3 regions of the Litoribacillus peritrichatus genome follow, and region 2 is predicted to be linked to each of the others. Evidence: predicted binding sites of a transcription regulator. Region 2 holds the regulator's gene; each other region holds the start of a gene.
What was found. Region 2 encodes LexA, which represses DNA repair genes until DNA is damaged. Its sites were predicted from a motif close to TACTGTNTANNTANACAGTA; they were not measured.
Positions count from the first base shown of each region.

Region 1: a site for LexA is predicted at 4,156-4,175, ahead of dinB (DNA polymerase IV). Genes of this name have one in related genera too.
Region 3: a site for LexA is predicted at 2,940-2,959, ahead of recN (DNA repair protein RecN). Genes of this name have one in related genera too.

Region 1 covers NZ_BAABBN010000004.1:103,603-109,183, reverse strand. Annotated here, with positions in the region: gene ABD744_RS01685 (sensor domain-containing diguanylate cyclase) at 1-1,008, shown strand, start outside; gene rsuA (16S rRNA pseudouridine(516) synthase RsuA) at 1,158-1,847, shown strand; gene ABD744_RS01675 (class I SAM-dependent methyltransferase) at 1,847-2,923, shown strand; gene dinB (DNA polymerase IV) at 2,920-4,095, opposite strand; gene ABD744_RS01665 (efflux RND transporter periplasmic adaptor subunit) at 4,266-5,405, shown strand; gene ABD744_RS01660 (efflux RND transporter permease subunit) at 5,421-5,581, shown strand, end outside.
Region 2 covers NZ_BAABBN010000007.1:1,471,003-1,476,583, forward strand. Annotated here, with positions in the region: gene ABD744_RS16320 (L-dopachrome tautomerase-related protein) at 1-617, shown strand, start outside; gene ABD744_RS16325 (DUF924 family protein) at 643-1,248, opposite strand; gene ABD744_RS16330 (pseudouridine synthase) at 1,433-2,239, shown strand; gene lexA (transcriptional repressor LexA) at 2,411-3,058, opposite strand; gene ABD744_RS16340 (TetR/AcrR family transcriptional regulator) at 3,459-4,100, shown strand; gene ABD744_RS16345 (LuxR C-terminal-related transcriptional regulator) at 4,309-5,581, shown strand, end outside.
Region 3 covers NZ_BAABBN010000007.1:1,223,864-1,229,444, forward strand. Annotated here, with positions in the region: gene ABD744_RS15205 (RnfH family protein) at 1-278, shown strand, start outside; gene ABD744_RS15210 (outer membrane protein assembly factor BamE) at 336-674, opposite strand; gene fur (ferric iron uptake transcriptional regulator) at 749-1,153, shown strand; gene recN (DNA repair protein RecN) at 1,240-2,913, opposite strand; gene grpE (nucleotide exchange factor GrpE) at 3,096-3,728, shown strand; gene dnaK (molecular chaperone DnaK) at 3,866-5,581, shown strand, end outside.

The DNA.
Region 1 (5,581 bases), on a different contig from region 2:
CTCGCTAACGATAAAGATTTAAACGAAGGGCATTTGCACCAATCCTTCTATAAAATACTGGCGTCATTAGTCACAAATACCGAGAGCGAACGCAGCTCCATCTGGCTGCTTAACCAAGACCTGGATACCGCCCAATGTTATGCCTGCTATTCCAAATCAGGCGACAATGTAGAAACCAACACCAAAGTATCCACCAACGTACTCACTCAAAGTCTGTTAAAGAAACTGATCAAACAACGAACTTTCATTACCGATCTCGACACCAACCGGACTAAGGAGTTATTGGGGATCGATGTTTACGACAACGCAGTTATTTGCCCAATCATTGTCGGTAAACAAGTGCAAGGGGCCCTCATTTCAGAATTCAAGCCAGAGAATAAATCAGACATCTCGGGCAACGAACTGTTCTTGGCCTCGGTGTCCGAGCTGTGCAGCAACAGCATTTACGCCAACGAACGAAAGCAGCTTCAAGAGCAGCTTTCTCACATGGCGCATCACGATTCATTAACCGGAATTCCTAACCGGAGCTTCTTTAATGTTCTGCTGGAAAAATCCATTGCACGAGCCAAGCGGGAAAGCCGTGGCTTTTCTTTGCTTTACATTGATCTGGACAAATTCAAACCGGTCAATGACCGCTTCGGTCATTCAACTGGCGATCAGCTTCTTATTCAGGTAACCAAACGCATCATTGAGCGACTTCGGGAGTCCGATACCTTGGCAAGAATTGGCGGGGATGAGTTTTTAGTGTTATTGGATGACACAGACAACCGACCGGATGCCGAACTGGTCGCTACCGAATTAATCGCCGTGATCAACCGCCCTTTCGAAATCAATAATCAGGTCATTCGAATCGGCTGCAGCATTGGCATTTCTCTGTATCCGGAGCACGGCAATGACATAGACCAATTGATCATCTCGGCGGATCACGCCATGTACCAAGTAAAAAAATCCGGGCGCGGAGCACTTGCCGTTGCCGAACAACCTAAATTCAGCTCAAATTCTTCCTAACCATGACAGACGGGTCTGTTACAATAGATTCCGTTGTTATTAATTACACTCAAGCCTTTTCGTTCAAGCTGATTCGTTCAAAAACAGTTAATCACGTTATGCTTAATTAAGTATTATTTATTCAAGTTACAGTTACTCAAGTTACAGTCATGCGCCTAGATAAATACCTTTGTCACAATGCGAGCATTACTCGCAGTGAAGCTAAAAAAGCCATTAAAAAGAAACAAGTGACGGTCAATGAGTCCATCATCACCGACCCGTCCCTGCATATATCCATTGACGATGAGGTCTGCATTAATGACACACCCATTCGACACTTGGGCACCCAATATCTGATGCTGCATAAACCGTCCGGTTTTATTTCTTCCACCGAAGACGGTCAGTACCCAACCGTGATCGACTTAATTGACGAACCCGCCAGAGGCCTTCACCCAGCAGGCCGGTTGGATGTAGATACCACAGGTTTGGTATTGCTAACCAACGACGGTCAATGGGCTCATAAAGTCACCAGCCCAAATCACGAGTGCAAAAAGCAGTATCTGGTCAGTTTAGACAAAGAAATTACCGACAAAGCCATTGAAATGTTAACGGCTGGCATTTATTTCAAAAGTGAAGAACGTAAAACCCGCCCTGCCGCCGTCAAGGTCATAGAGTCGACATTGGTGGAACTGACCATTTCGGAAGGCATGTTTCATCAGGTGAAGCGCATGTTTGCTGCCACAGGTAACGAAGTGATTGATTTGCATCGCAGCCAAATTGGCGACATTATTCTGGACCCGACGCTGGAACCCGGCGAATACCGCCCCTTAACCCAACAAGAAATTGAGAGTATCCGCTAGTGCATACATTGAACCAAACTTTTCTCGACCAAATTCAAAACTGTACTGGGCCGGTACTTTGGGTATTAGATGAACACCCCTTCGACTTACATCCGTCATTACTGCCTAAACACCTGCAAATCACTTTCCTGTCGAACCGGATTGATCAGGTCAATGCACTGAAAAAGTCCGGAATTGAGTGTTTATTCAGTGATTTCGATTTTTCAGTGTTTGATCGCAGCTTGTTTGAAGCCATCCTGTACCGAGTGTCCAAAGAAAAAGCGGTGGTTCACCACATCATAAACCAGTCAGCCAGTGTGCTAAAAGAAGGTGGCCTTTTATACCTTGCCGGAGGGAAACACGAAGGCATTAAAACCTACACAGACAAAGCCGCTAAATACCTGAATTGCGACAAGCAAATAGAAAAGCTCAACAAAGACTTATGGCTCGCCAGTCTCCATAACCACCATTCGGATCAAACCAAACTGGACGATAAAAACTATTCAGAGCTGACCACCATCGGAACAAATAACGGCTTAACCTTTATCAGCAAACCCGGTGTGTTCGGTTGGAACAAAATTGATCAGGGCAGTGATTTGTTGATAGAACAAATGCCTGAGTTCATTAAGCGACAAAACATTTCAGACGACCTCAAAACAGGTCGGGTACTGGATTTGGGCTGTGGCTACGGTTACCTGTTAGCCAATATGAAACCTTATGGCTTCTCCACCTTTGTTGGCACCGACAATAACGCCTCCGCCATTGCAGCCATTCAGGCAACGCTGGCGGCCAATGACATGGAAGCCGATATCATTCCAGCCAACTGCGCAGACACCATCACAGACCCTTTTGATGCCATCGTTTGCAACCCGCCATTTCATCAGGGGTTTTCAGTGGAAAATGAGATGACTGATCGCTTTCTTGCTACTACCCGGCGACTGCTGGTATCGGGCGGTGCAGCACTGTTTGTAGTGAACGCCTTCATTCCACTGGAAGAAAAAGCAAAGAAATACTTCAAACGAATCGACCTGCTGGCGCATAACAAAAGCTTCAAAGTCATTCGGTTAAGCGGCAAAAGGCCAGTTTTCAAAGATTAATCGCAGTCCGAATCAAAGAGGTCTAACTGAGTCAGCTCCCCGTCACTGCGCATATCTTTTAAACCGACACCTAAGCCGATCAAGCGGATCGGCTTATCCTTCCTTTCACACGCCACTTTTAATAGTTCAATGTATTCATGCTGAGAACCAGCGCAGGACCGCAATTGCTCTTGCGCCGAGTCCAGTGTGGTCTGTACAAAATCATTGAATTTCACTTTCACGAACAACTTATTGATCAGATAATCGTCTTTCAATCGCTTCTGTAACCGTGTTTCCAGCTGGTTTAATAAGGCCGGTACTTCGGCTTCCAGCTGAGCAAACGTATCTAAATCCCGCTCAAAGGTATGTTCGACGCTTAAAGATTTTCGCCTGCGTTCTGCCCGGACTTCCCGGTTATCTTTACCGCGAGCCAAATCATAAAGTCTTGGCCCAAAACTGCCAAAACGTTCCACCATAGTCAGTAAATCCAACGCTCGTAGATCACCGCAGGTTTTAATGCCTAAGTCTGACAGTTTTTTTTGCATGACTTTACCAACGCCGTGTATTTTACCCACAGGTAAACCCACCACAAATGCCTCAACCTGAGCAGGCGTAACCACAAACACGCCGTTGGGTTTATTCCAGTCACTCGCGATTTTGGCTAAAAACTTATTCGGTGCTACACCAGCCGAGGCAGTAATCCCGGTCACCTGTTCAATACGAGCCCGGATTTCTTCCGCCATCAAAGTTGCACTGCCTTTACAGTCCGTACTTTCAGAAACATCAAGGTATGCTTCATCCAAAGACAAGGGTTCAATCAAGTCGGTGTAATCTGAAAAAATGGTGTGGATCTGTTGAGAAACGGTTCGATAAACGTCCATTCTGGGTTTTACAAAAATCAGGTGCGGACACAACTTGAGTGCCTGAGCGGATGACATGGCTGACCGAACACCAAATTTGCGCGCTTCATAACTGGCCGTAGCAACCACACCCCGGCCGTTGGGACTCCCCCCCACTACGATGGGTTTATTCAGTAACGCAGGATTATCCCGGACTTCCACCGCCGCAAAAAAGCAATCGCAATCTACGTGTATTATTTTTCGGGCACCAGGCTCAGTCCCGGAACGCTTATCAACTGTGGCGTGATGTTCAACAGTAAAGCTGCGTTCAGCAGCCAAGAAATGTTCTGCCATAAATAAAAGGAACCAATTACGACGAATACGATCAATAACAGCAATCAAACAATAGCACACCACTGGATATATAAACAGTTACGAAATTGTAAACCAATGGTGAACTTATTCATTAAATTCCATTATGATAATTTTTATTCTTAATCATAATGTTATGGACAATCCCCCCAATGAAAAAACGCTTACTCATACCCACACTGACACTTTCCAGTTTATTCCTGATCGCTTGTTCGGATGACCCTGCAACCCAAAACCAAGCTAACATGCCAGCGCCTAAAGTAAGCGTTATTCAAGTCACGTCTGAAAAAGTAAACCCAAGCAAAGAATTCGTTGGTAAAACCGAAGCCAAAGAAGACGTCAATATTCAGGCCCGAGTGCAAGGTTACTTAGTCAAACAACACGTAGGCGATGGCGTAAACGTGAAAAAAGGCGACCTTTTGTTTGAACTGGACAGCGATACCTACGACGCCGAAGTCACCAAAGCTCAAGCGAAAGTGGCTCAGGACAAAGCCGCCGAAGACGAAGCACAGCGTAACTACAAGCGGGGCAAAGAGTTAATCGTCAAAGGGGCGATCAGTGAATCTCAGATGGATCAGTTAACCAGCAAAAAACTGCAAGCCGACGCAGCCATTAAAGTCTCTAAAGCGGCCCTGAAAACAGCAGAGTTAAATTTAAGCTACACCAAAATCCATGCCTCAACCGACGGCAGCATGAGCCAGGCAAAAGTCAGTATTGGCGATTTAATTACCCCAAGCACAACGCTCGCGACCTTAGTAAAAACTGACCCTATGTACGTCAGCTTCCAAATCAGTGAACGAGAGCTAATTACGTTCCGAGAAGAAAGAATGGCTGCGAAGCAAGCTGGTAAACCGATGCCAGAACTGATCGCAAAATTAAAGCTGCCAACAGGTACGATTTATCCACATGAAGGGGCGTTCGATTTTCTGGACAATCGAGTGGATCAAACCACAGGCACCATTAAGATACGAGCACAGTTTCCAAACCCGGATAACTTCCTGTTACCAGGCCAACACGTCACTATGTTGGTTGAACGAGGCGAAGGCGTCGATCAGTTAGTCATTCCTCAAAAATCCATTCAAGAAGATCAATCCGGTAAGTTTGTACTCATTCTCGGCGAAGACAACCTGGTCGAAAAACGCCCTGTTGAATTGGGTTCCAAGAAAGGCATCAATTACGCCGTAAAATCAGGGCTTGAAGTCGGTGAACAAGTCATCGTTGACGGTCTTCAAAAAGTCCGCATCGGTGGTAAAGCGACTTCGCAAACTGCGACGTTACCGGCCGCAAAATAAAAAAGGATTTTTGCCATGTTTAGCCAGTTTTTTATTAGCCGACCCAAATTTGCCTTCGTAATTGCTATTGTAATTTCGTTGGCGGGTTTGATCGCTATGCAGGTTCTGCCCATCGCAGAATTCCCGAAAATATCGCCTCCGGTCATCCAGGTGACTGCATCTTACCCTGGTGCTGA
Region 2 (5,581 bases):
TTATATCAGATGCCAGTATTTTTGCGCAAACCCCCGCTTTGGTTGTTTACAGTGTTGAAAAGCAAAGTGCTCGTCGTATCTTGGAGAGTGATATTTCCGTGCGTGCGGGTCAATATGAGCCAGTGGTGCAGGGTCGCCCGATGACGATTGCCGGTATTTTTACCATTAATCCGGGGGTCGATGGCATTGCTTTGAGTCGCGATGGCGAAACCCTCTTTTATGCGTCTGTGTCTGGTGACATGTTGTATAAGATTCCCACACGGCATCTCAAATATGCTCAGGCAAATGATCGTGTGCTGGCCGGGTTTGTTGAACCTGTTGGTCGCAAAACGATGACTGACGGGATGACAACGGATCAAAATGATAATGTTTACCTGACCGACATTGAACACTCTGCTGTGGTTCGCATGAATTCGAATGGTGAGAGAGTTACCTTATTAAAAACGGACAAGCTGCGTTGGCCGGATGGATTCAGTTTTGGGCCGCAAGGGTATTTATATATTACCTGCAGTGCGCTGCATGATGTGTTAGGTAAGTTTCCTGATAATGTCCGTAAAATGGCGCCTTATCCGGTGTATCGTGTGAAAACGAACCAGCAAGCCGTTGCTGGTCATTAATGGTGTTATAACTCATAAGGTTCCACTATTGTCCGAAACTGGTGTGTTCTCCATCAAGATAGCGTTCTTCTTCCGGCGTATTCTTTCTTTGCAGAACCTTGTTTCGATGGGGGAAACGCCCAAACTCTGCGATGATATCTCTGTGATGCTTGGCAAAACGTATGTAGCCATCAATGGTTTCTTCTTTGTGGTGTGGGCTTCGTTTTTTAAGCCCTTCCAGAAGGCGGATGCACAGTTCCTGATCTTCCAGGTCTTCAGAGTGCTCAAGGGGCATATAAAAGAAAACTTGTTGTTCGGCTGTTAAATCCAGATCCTCGCCAGATGAGAGGCCCATCTTGCAGATTTTCAAAGCTTTGTTGTCACCCGAAAATGCTTGTTCTGTACCACGATAAATGTTGCGCGTGAACTGATCCAACAGAATGATGGAAGCCAGTTTTCCTGTCGTGGACTCTCGCCAGTCCTTGAGCTGGTGGTTCAGAGCCTGTTTGACTAAGTCACCAAATTTATGACTTATTTCCAAGTCGATTTCATCGGAGGCAGACCACCACTTCTGCTTTTCTTCTTGGTGTGCAAACCCGTCTTCATCTAGAGTACCAAACCAGTAGTTAATCACTTGTTTCATTGGGCTCATAAAATTGAATGTCTTCTTTGGTTGTTTTTGAACAGAGTATAGCAATAACAGTAAAGATTTCTTTTTTAAAGAGGATAATCTATACATGAAAGCATTAACTTAAAAAATACGATTTAGTTTTCTTCGTTCTGTTTTAAAAATTCGATAGAATTGTCACTTTATTAATGAGTTAAATGGATACTTTATGCACTTTGAGGTTGAGCTGGACGTTACTGAATTGGATTCTTTAGTGGCTGTTGATTTTTTATGGAGTCACTTTGATCAACTTTCGAAGTCTCGTATTAAAGATGCGATGAAAAAAGGCGCAGTCTTTTTAGAGCGAAAAGGCGAACGCTCGTCACTGAGAAAAGCACAAACGCCTCTGAAGATCGGGGATAAAGTTGAGGTGTATTACGATCAGGATTACCTCAATATGAAACCCCAGAAAGCTGAATTGCTGACGGATCAAATACAATACAGTATTTGGTTGAAACCTGCAGGCATGCCACTGGAGGGGGAGTTGTTTGGTGATCACCTTTCGTTATTAAGAGTGGCTGATCAGTCTTATGATTCAGAGCGTGATGCCTACTTGTTGTATGAGCTGGCAGATGACTCCAAAGGTGTTTTGTTGATTGTTCATCATCGTCGCTCAGCCGCGACGTTTACCGCCATGTTGGAAAATAATGAAATTCGATTTAAATATCGGGTAGAAGTTTCTGGTCAGTTTGAAGACAGTACTGAGCTGGATTTTGATGATGAAGACTTTACATTAAAAGGGAAGTTAGAACCCGTTCGTTACGTGGAGCATACGCACAGTACCGTGGTTGACCTTTACCTGAACCAAGGTGAATCTAAAGATATCTGCAGTTATTTTATGGAGCGAGGTTACCCTGTTTTGGGGGATGAGTATATTGGAGGAAATACAGACCGAGACGTCATGCAACTCGGATTGGTTGAGCTGGATTTTACTTGTCCTATTTCGGGAGATTTGATGCATTACCGAGCATACTGAGTGTTTCGTTAAGCAAAAGATGGCATCTCAGGTGAGCTTTTTGTCAATCAAGCTTACTCAATCTCAGCGACATCAATATGAAAACGGAAGCAAGCAAGGTAAGTGAGCTTGCTTCGTGGTTTTTAAAGGTTTGCGTCGTCAGATTCAACTCACCTGGTTCAGTTTGTCAGGCTAAAGACCTTCGTTTCGGATGACGCCAACCCCCAGTCCTTCGATGAAGACAGGCTCAAGATTAGTATCAATTTCAATGGGCTCTAGATCTTCATTTTCAGGCAGTAAGCGCACAATGCTGCCTTGTTTGTCCAGTCGTTTCACTGTGACATCATCACCGATGCGAGCAACGACAATTTGACCGTTCTGCACATTTTCAGTTTTATGCACAGCGAGCAGGTCGCCATCCAGGATGCCGATATTTTTCATGCTCAATCCCTGGACTCGCAGTAGATAATCCGCTTTAGGATTAAAAAACTCTGGTTGAACCGGACATATGTGATCGACGTGCTCTTCTGCTAATACCGGTGAGCCAGCGGCTACACGGCCAATGACCGGAAGCCCTTGAGGCTCGTTACTTAAATCATCGTTTGCAGAGTTATGTGTATTTGGTTCGTAATCAGGGATTCTTAAACCTCTGGATGTGCCTGGCATCATTTCTATGGCACCTTTTTTTGCCAGGGCTTTTAAATGTTCTTCTGCGGCATTCGCGGATCGGAAGCCCAGCGTTTTTGCAATTTCTGCGCGAGTAGGGGGGTAGCCAGTATCATCGATGTGGTTTTTGATCACATCAAGTACTTCTTGTTGGCGTTTGGTTAGTTTAATCATGACCTGACCTTTTATACAGTTTTGTATATGTATACAGTATTTGCTTGTTGGAGTAAACCCGGCTGAGGGGGATTCAGCCTCAATAATTTGCGGAGTCGTATTATCTGGATCTTTTTATTCGTTGTTCGCTGGTGTTGATAAACTACGAACCAATGAACTTTATTTTAGAGCAGGGGCAGTGTCACTCTTCTATATAATGTATTGAGTTTACTGGTTTATTTTTAACGCCTGTTTCGATTGGTTGTCTTGTGATTTGTTTTGGAAATCTGGTATTTTGGAGGCTCTTTGTCTATTTTAGGTTGAACACTCTAATCAACAATACGTTAAATTTTTGCTTTTCTTGACATAAATAGTTTTCAAACGTATGTTTCAAACAGTTGTTTTTTTATGTGGAGACGCAATGATGGCCAATGGAAATACGGTCGATAAAATTTTGGATGCGGCGCAGGAGTTATTTGCCGAAAGAGGTTTTGCAGAAACTTCATTGCGTATGATAACAAGTAAGGCGGGAGTTAACCTTGCTGCTGTAAATTACCACTTTGGTTCTAAAGAAGCTTTGATTCAGGCGACTTTCTCGCGATTTTTAACCCCGTTCAGCCGAGAGTTTCGTGATCAATTGAATGCCTATATTCAGCAAGTCGGTGAAGATAACATTGATATTGCACATATGATTGCTGTTCTTGCTTCCTCTGCTCAAGTGGTCGCAGTACGGAATGATCAAAGTGTTGCTGTATTTATGAGGCTTATGGGGCTGGCTTACGCTCAGGCCCAAAGTCATTTGAGAGAATATTTAAAAGAGCATTACTCCGATGTGTTTAAGCCTTTCATGAGAACCATGAAGACGGCTTGTCCAGAAATGACTCCGATCGAGTGGTTCTGGCGAATTCACTTCGTACTTGGAACCCTTGCATTTACTATGTCCAGCGTAGACTCACTGCAGGCGATGGCTGCAAGTGACTTGTCCGTAGATAGTCAGTTTAAGGATATGATTTCATACCTTGCCAAATTTGTAAGTGCTGGTTTGATGGCTCCCGCAACTTAATGAATTCTTATGTGTTTGCAGTGAAGCTGGTTAAGTTTAAAGTGTGAAGTTAACCGCTAAATTACATTTGGTAATTAATTGACCTCATGTCGCATTTTTCCTTGTGCTAAGATGCGGCTTAGTCAGAATAGTTGGCTGAATAAAAATAATAATTAAAGTGCCTTGGATATATAAGGCACATCATGCTCAAACGAGTTAAGGGTGGCGAATGGTTGGTAGCCCAGAGTCTGTTTTCAGTTTACAAGAGCTGAGAAAGTCTATTACACAAATTCCTTTGATTGAATCTAAGATTAAGGCTTCTGCGCTTGAGTCTTATTTTATTCAGCGAAGTACGATCGATAATCCATTTAATAAACCTCATACCTCACTTGCGTTGGTAACGGCGCCTGCAGGAACGGGGAAGTCTGTTTTACTGAGTCAGTGGTATCATGAGCTGGTAGCTAAAGATGAAAAAGTTTGCTGGTTGAACCTCTCTCGTGATGATAATGATCCTGTTCGGTTTTTTTCTTACATCATCGAATCTTTGCAACGAACGGAACCTGTAATCTGGCCTGATTTGGATGCTTCTTATCGACGTTTCGAGGATGAGCCCAACGTAAATTTTCTTCGCCTGGCTGAGCAGCTGATCGCTGACCTGGAAGAGTTTGAAGACCCCATTTATTGTTTTATTGATGATTTTCATCTACTTGATAGCCCTATTTTGACGGCAGCGATTTCGCTGTTTTTAGCGCACATGCCGAGTAATGTGCATTTGTGTTTGTCCAGTCGTCATCAGCCTCAGATCAGTGTGGGTCGTTATCGATCAAAGGGAAAACTTGCTGAATACAAATACCATGATTTGAAGTTGTCTTCGGGTGATAGCCGGTTGTTGCTTGAAGCCATTGATGCTCCTGTAAAGGTGCAAAAACGGGATGCGTTGATTTCGGCGCTGGATGGTTGGATATCAGGCTTGGTGCTGGCTTCTAATGCGCTGGATCATATCTCTTCTGAAGAACAAATGAAGATTGATAGCTTTGAGGAATATTTTGGTAATCATCAGGATTTTCTCAGCTACTTTTCTGATGATGCCTACCAACATCTTGAAGAGCCTATTCGTCGGGCAGCCAAACAACTTTCCATTGTTGAGAAGTTTACCAGTCAACTGTATTCGACACTGAGTGGTAATACAGAAAGTGATGCTCTACTTGAGCGGTTAAATGCTCAGCAGCTCTATATTGAGCCTGTTGGCTTGGGTGAACATCGTTTCCATCCATTGTATCGCCGGTTCCTGCATCAGCGTCTCATGGTTGATGAGCCTGAAAGTTTGATCCAGCTGCATTTTTCCGCAAGTATGTGGTACAGCACGCATAACCACAGCGTATCTGCCATTGAGCATGCTTTTGCTGCCAGAGATTTTGAGATGGCCGCCAGCCTCATCAGTGCGTGTATCTTTGATTTACTGAATCAGTCCTCTGCATCTGAAGTATTTGCTTGGGTTAAAC
Region 3 (5,581 bases), 250 kb from region 2:
ATGCAACGCCCGAGTCTCAGGTAATCCTACCCGTGTTGGTGGAAGCGGGGTCTAGTTTGTTTGATGCTGTCGTCCATTCAGGCATTGTTCAACAGTTTCCTGAAATTGACCCTGAAGTCATTCCTATGGGGGTTTTTGGGAAGTCTGTTCGTAAACCCAAAGAGCAGGAAGTGCTGGAGGGTGAGCGTATTGAGTTGTATCGACCGTTGAAAATTGACCCTAAAGCAGCGAGAGCCAACCGTGCGGCGAAGGCGAAAGCCAAGAAGGCACTGGATTGATTTTGTTGGTTGCGGCAATAAAAAAGGAGCCTTAGAAGCTCCTTTTTTATTTTGGGACTAAAATGCTTGTTGGGTAATGTCTTTCTTTTCGTAGTGAGTCATTAACCCGTCCTTGAAAAAGACTCTCACAGAATAGGCTACTCTATCACCATAGCCTGGCTTTTCGCTGTGATAGTAATCCCACTGGTTTGGGTGGAACGGGTCTTTTAGTACGGGAGTACCCAGAACGTATTGAACTTGTTTTTGGGTCATTCCTGGTTTTAAGAGTTCAAGGGATTCATCTTCAATGATGTTGCCTTGCTGAACGGTGATCTTATAAACATTGAGCGAAGAGCAACCTGGTAGTAAACTGATTGTCATCGACAAAATGGGAATTAGTAGTAAAATCTTTCTCATTTTAATTTATACAGTAGCTTCAAAAAAGTTTAGGCTACCGATATTAACGATAGAACTCCGAGATTACAAAGATTATGGCATCTGAAAATAGTGAATTAAGAAAAGTTGGGCTGAAGGTTACTCTGCCAAGAGTAAAAATTCTTCAGATATTAGAAGGATCTGATAGCCGACACATGAGCGCTGAAGACGTCTACAAGTCTTTGATCGAGGCGGGGGAAGATGTTGGACTGGCTACGGTCTACCGTGTGTTAACCCAGTTTGAGACCGCAGGGTTGGTGGTTCGTCATAACTTTGATGGCGGTCATGCTGTTTTTGAGTTGGCGAAAGGAGAGCACCACGACCATATGGTGAACCTGGAGTCGGGTGAAGTTGTTGAGTTTTTTAATGAAGAGATTGAAAAGCTGCAGCATGAAATTGCCGAAAAGCACGGATTTGAATTAGTGGATCACAGCTTAGTGTTATACGTTCGAAAAAAATAAGTATGTGATGAATGAAAAAGGCCGTTGCAGGAAACTGTAACGGCCTTTTTTCGTTTGTAGGTGAAGGTGATTTGGCGGCAGTGGCGTTAAACAAGCATTTCTTCGGCCAGTTGCAAAGTTGCTTTTGTAAGTTGTTGGCCACCCATCATTCGCGCAATCTCTTTAATTCTGCCCTCTTTATTGAGTGGAATCATTTGAGTCTTGGTTGTGTTATTGGTGAGCGTTTTGGCTGCCTTTAAGTGGTTGTCGCCTTGTGCTGCAACTTGAGGTTGGTGGGTAACTGAAATCACTTGACCTGTTTTGCCTATGGTTTTGAGTAGGTCGCCAACAATTTCTGCGGTTGCACCACCGATGCCGACGTCCACTTCATCAAAAATTAACGTGGGTATTTGGCTTCTGGACGCATTCACTACCTGAATCGCGAGGCTGATTCTTGAAAGTTCACCGCCGGATGCAATTTTTGTGAGTGGTTGAAATGGCTGTCCGGGGTTTGAGCTGACTTGGAATTCAATCTGATCGAGCCCAAGTTGGCTGGCTTTAAGGTCGTTCAGTTTCTCGATGTGGGTGTTGAATTTACAGTGGCCCATCCCTAATCGCGTAAGTTGCTTCATGATCAGTTTGTTCAGTTCCTGTGCGGTTTTTGCGCGCAAATCACTGACGGTATTTGCCAGCAAGAAGTAGTTTTCTTTGTCTTTATCTTCTTGGTTTTGAAGGGTTTCTAAGGATAGGTTGGAATCGCTTAATGCCTCAAGGTCTTTTATGACTTGTTGGTGAATGGCTGGGATTTCTTCGGGCTGGATTCTGTGTTTTCTGGCCAGGTCGTGAATGTCCGTGAGACGTTGATCCAGGTTGTGCAGATGCTCAGGGTTCACTTCCAGGGACTCGTGGTAGTGCTGTATTTCACTGGCGGCTTCTTCGATGTTGATCAGGGCTTGGTTATAAAGCTCCTGAGCTGAAGTGAGTGTCTCGTGCTGATCATTGATGTTGTCCGTCATGCTGCCAATCTGTCGGAGAAGATCGCGAGCACTGGTTGAGGCCGGCCCGCTTTCGCTGTTGGTAAGCTCCAGTACCTGGTAACTTTGGCGTTTTAGTTCTTCTGCTTGTGACAGTCTGTGATGTTCTTGTTCGATTTCTGCCAGTTCGCCTTCTTTGAGCGAGAGCTCGTCTAGCTCTTCCAACTGATAAGTAAGCAACTGCTTACGATCATTGATTTCTTCTTGTTGGCTGGCCAGTTGTTCGAGTTGTTGCTTACTGAGCTGCCATTTTTTATAACTGGCTTTCAGTTTTTCTATTTTATTGCCGTAAGTTCCGAAGCTGTCCAACATGTGAATATGGTTTTGGGGTTGCATCAATGATTGATGCGCATGTTGGCTGTGGATTTCAAGCAGTTGTTCGCCAAGGATTTTTAATTTGCTGATGGGGCAAGGGCGTCCGTTGATGTAGCCCCGTGAGCGACCCTCTTTGGTAATGACGCGTCGGATCAGGCAAAGGCCTTCTTCGTCATCCAGGTCTTCCTGGTGAAGCCAGTGCTGTACTTTGGGGAGTGTTTGAATGTCAAAACTGGCGGAAATTTCAGCTTTGTCGGAGCCATGTTTTACAACGCCTGCGTCGGCTCTGTCACCTGATGCCATGCAAAGTGCATCCAACATGATGGACTTGCCTGCGCCGGTTTCACCGGTGATGACAGTTAATCCGTTATTGATCTGAAGCTCTATGTGGTCTGCGATGGCAAAGTTATGTACAGATAATTGTTGAAGCATGGGAATGTTCCGCTGTTTAAAAATACATGTGTTTATTTATACAGTAAAAATTCAAGAGCGCAAGTATCAGAAAGGAATTGTTTTGGTGTTTTTCCCTTGAATTTTATTTTTCAGACCTTATATAGCGTTTAATTCAATTTTTAACTTATAAATCGTACGGATTAACGTTTGGAGTTTTGTGTATGTCTCAAGTAGATCAGCCAGAAGATCAGTTGAAAGCAAATGAAATTGTTGAGCAGGAAGCTGCAGAGCAAGAGGTTGTTGACCAAGTTGAAGAAACACTTGAAGAGGCGGTTGAAGCGGTAGAGATAGATGTGGCTTCTTTGCAGACTGAACTTGAAAAAGTAAAGGCCGATTTGGCTGATACTAAGGATGCAAGTCTTCGGGTTCAGGCCGAAATGCAGAACGTTCGCCGTCGTGCCGAGCAGGATGTAGAAAAGGCGCATAAGTTTGCGTTGGAAAAGATGGCTAAAGAGCTATTGGATGTGGCTGATAATCTTGATCGGGCGCTTGAAGCTTCGGTTGCAGAAAAAGATTCAGAGACGGTTAAGCCTTTGTATGATGGCGTGGCTATGACCCGTGATGGTCTTGCTAGCTTGATGGCTAAATTCAAAATAGAAGCGGTAAACCCGATGGGTGAGTCGTTTGATCCTCAGTTGCATCAGGCCATGTCAATGATTGAGCAGCCTGATGTTGCACCTAATACTGTGATTGCAGTGATGCAGAAAGGCTATACCTTGAGCGGTCGCTTGATTCGACCTGCGATGGTTGTTGTGGCGAAAGGTGGTCAGCAAAAAGTTGACGCTGAAGTTTAAGCGAAAAATTGTGCTTTATGGCTTGTTTTTTTTATTTTGAGGGGTTGAAACCCTAAAAACCGGCCTTATTAACAGTAGCAAGCAAAGAATTAAGACCTAAAGAAAGGTCATTGAATAGAATTTACGGAGTGTGAATTATGGGTAAAATTATCGGTATTGACTTGGGTACAACCAACTCATGTGTGGCTGTTCTGGATGGCGATGCACCTAAAGTTCTTGAAAATGCGGAAGGCGGTCGTACAACGCCTTCAATCATCGCTTATACAGACGATGGTGAGATTTTGGTGGGTCAGGCAGCAAAGCGTCAGGCAGTGACTAACCCAGATAATACTCTATACGGTGTTAAGCGTTTGATTGGTCGCAAGTTCGACGAGAAGGCGCTTCAGGAATCACTAAAGCACTTCGCGTTTAAAGTTGAAAAGGCGGACAACGGTGACGCTTGGGTAAACATTAAGGGCGAAAAGAAAGCGCCACCTCAGATTTCTGCAGAAGTTCTTAAGAAAATGAAGAAGACTGCAGAGGACTTCCTGGGTGAGCCAGTAACGGAAGCCGTGATTACTGTTCCTGCATACTTTAATGACTCTCAGCGCCAGGCGACTAAAGATGCGGGTCGTATCGCAGGTCTGGAAGTTAAGCGAATTATTAACGAGCCGACTGCTGCAGCGCTTGCATATGGCATGGATAAGAAACGTGGCGATTCGGTCATTGCCGTATATGACTTGGGTGGTGGTACTTTTGATATTTCCATCATTGAAATCGCTGAAGTGGATGGTGAGCACCAGTTTGAAGTACTTGCGACCAACGGTAATACTGCATTGGGTGGTGAAGACTTCGATGAGCGTTTGATTGAATATCTTGCTGAAGAGTTCAAGAAAGACAGTGGTATTGATCTTCATAACGATCCGTTGGCTGTTCAGCGTCTTAAAGAAGCGGCTGAGAAGGCGAAAGTTGAGCTTTCAAGTGCACAAGAAACAGACGTGAACCTGCCGTACATCACTGCGGATGCAACGGGCCCTAAGCATTTGGTTGTAAAAGTAACTCGTGCGAAGCTTGAGTCTTTGGTTGAAGACCTTGTAAAAGAGTCGATTGAGCCGGTTCGTACAGCTCTGAAAGATGCTGGCCTGAAAACATCTGAAGTGGATGATGTGATCTTGGTTGGTGGTCAGACTCGTATGCCGATGGTTCAGAAGGCTGTGACAGACTTCTTTGGTAAAGAGCCTCGTAAAGACGTTAACCCAGACGAAGCTGTTGCTGTGGGTGCATCTATTCAGGGTGGTGTTCTTGCCGGTGATGTGAAAGATGTATTGCTTTTGGATGTTACGCCGTTGACGTTGGGTATCGAGACAATGGGTGGTCAGGCAACTCCGCTGATCTCTAAAAATACCACGATCCCTACTCGTAAGTCTGAGGTTTTCTCAACAGCAGAAGATAATCAGTCGGCAGTAACGATTCACGTGCTTCAAGGTGAGCGTCCGCAGGCTTCTTTGAATAAGTCTTTGGGTCGCTTTGACTTGTCGGATATTCCGCCAGCGCAGCGTGGAACACCTCAGATTGAAGTGACATTCGATATCGATGCAAACGGTATTTTGAATGTTTCTGCGAAAGATAAGGCAACAGGCAAAGAGCAATCTATCGTAATTAAAGCGTCTTCAGGTCTTTCTGATGAAGAAGTGGATGCAATGGTTAAAGATGCAGAGGCGAACGCAGAAGAAGATCGCCTGTTCCAGGAGAAAGTTCAGACGCGTAACACCGCTGACGGTTTAGTACACGCTTCGCGTAAGATGCTTGAAGAGTCAGGTGATAAGGCTACTGAAGAAGAAAAGACTGCAATTGAAACAGCCATTTCTGACTTG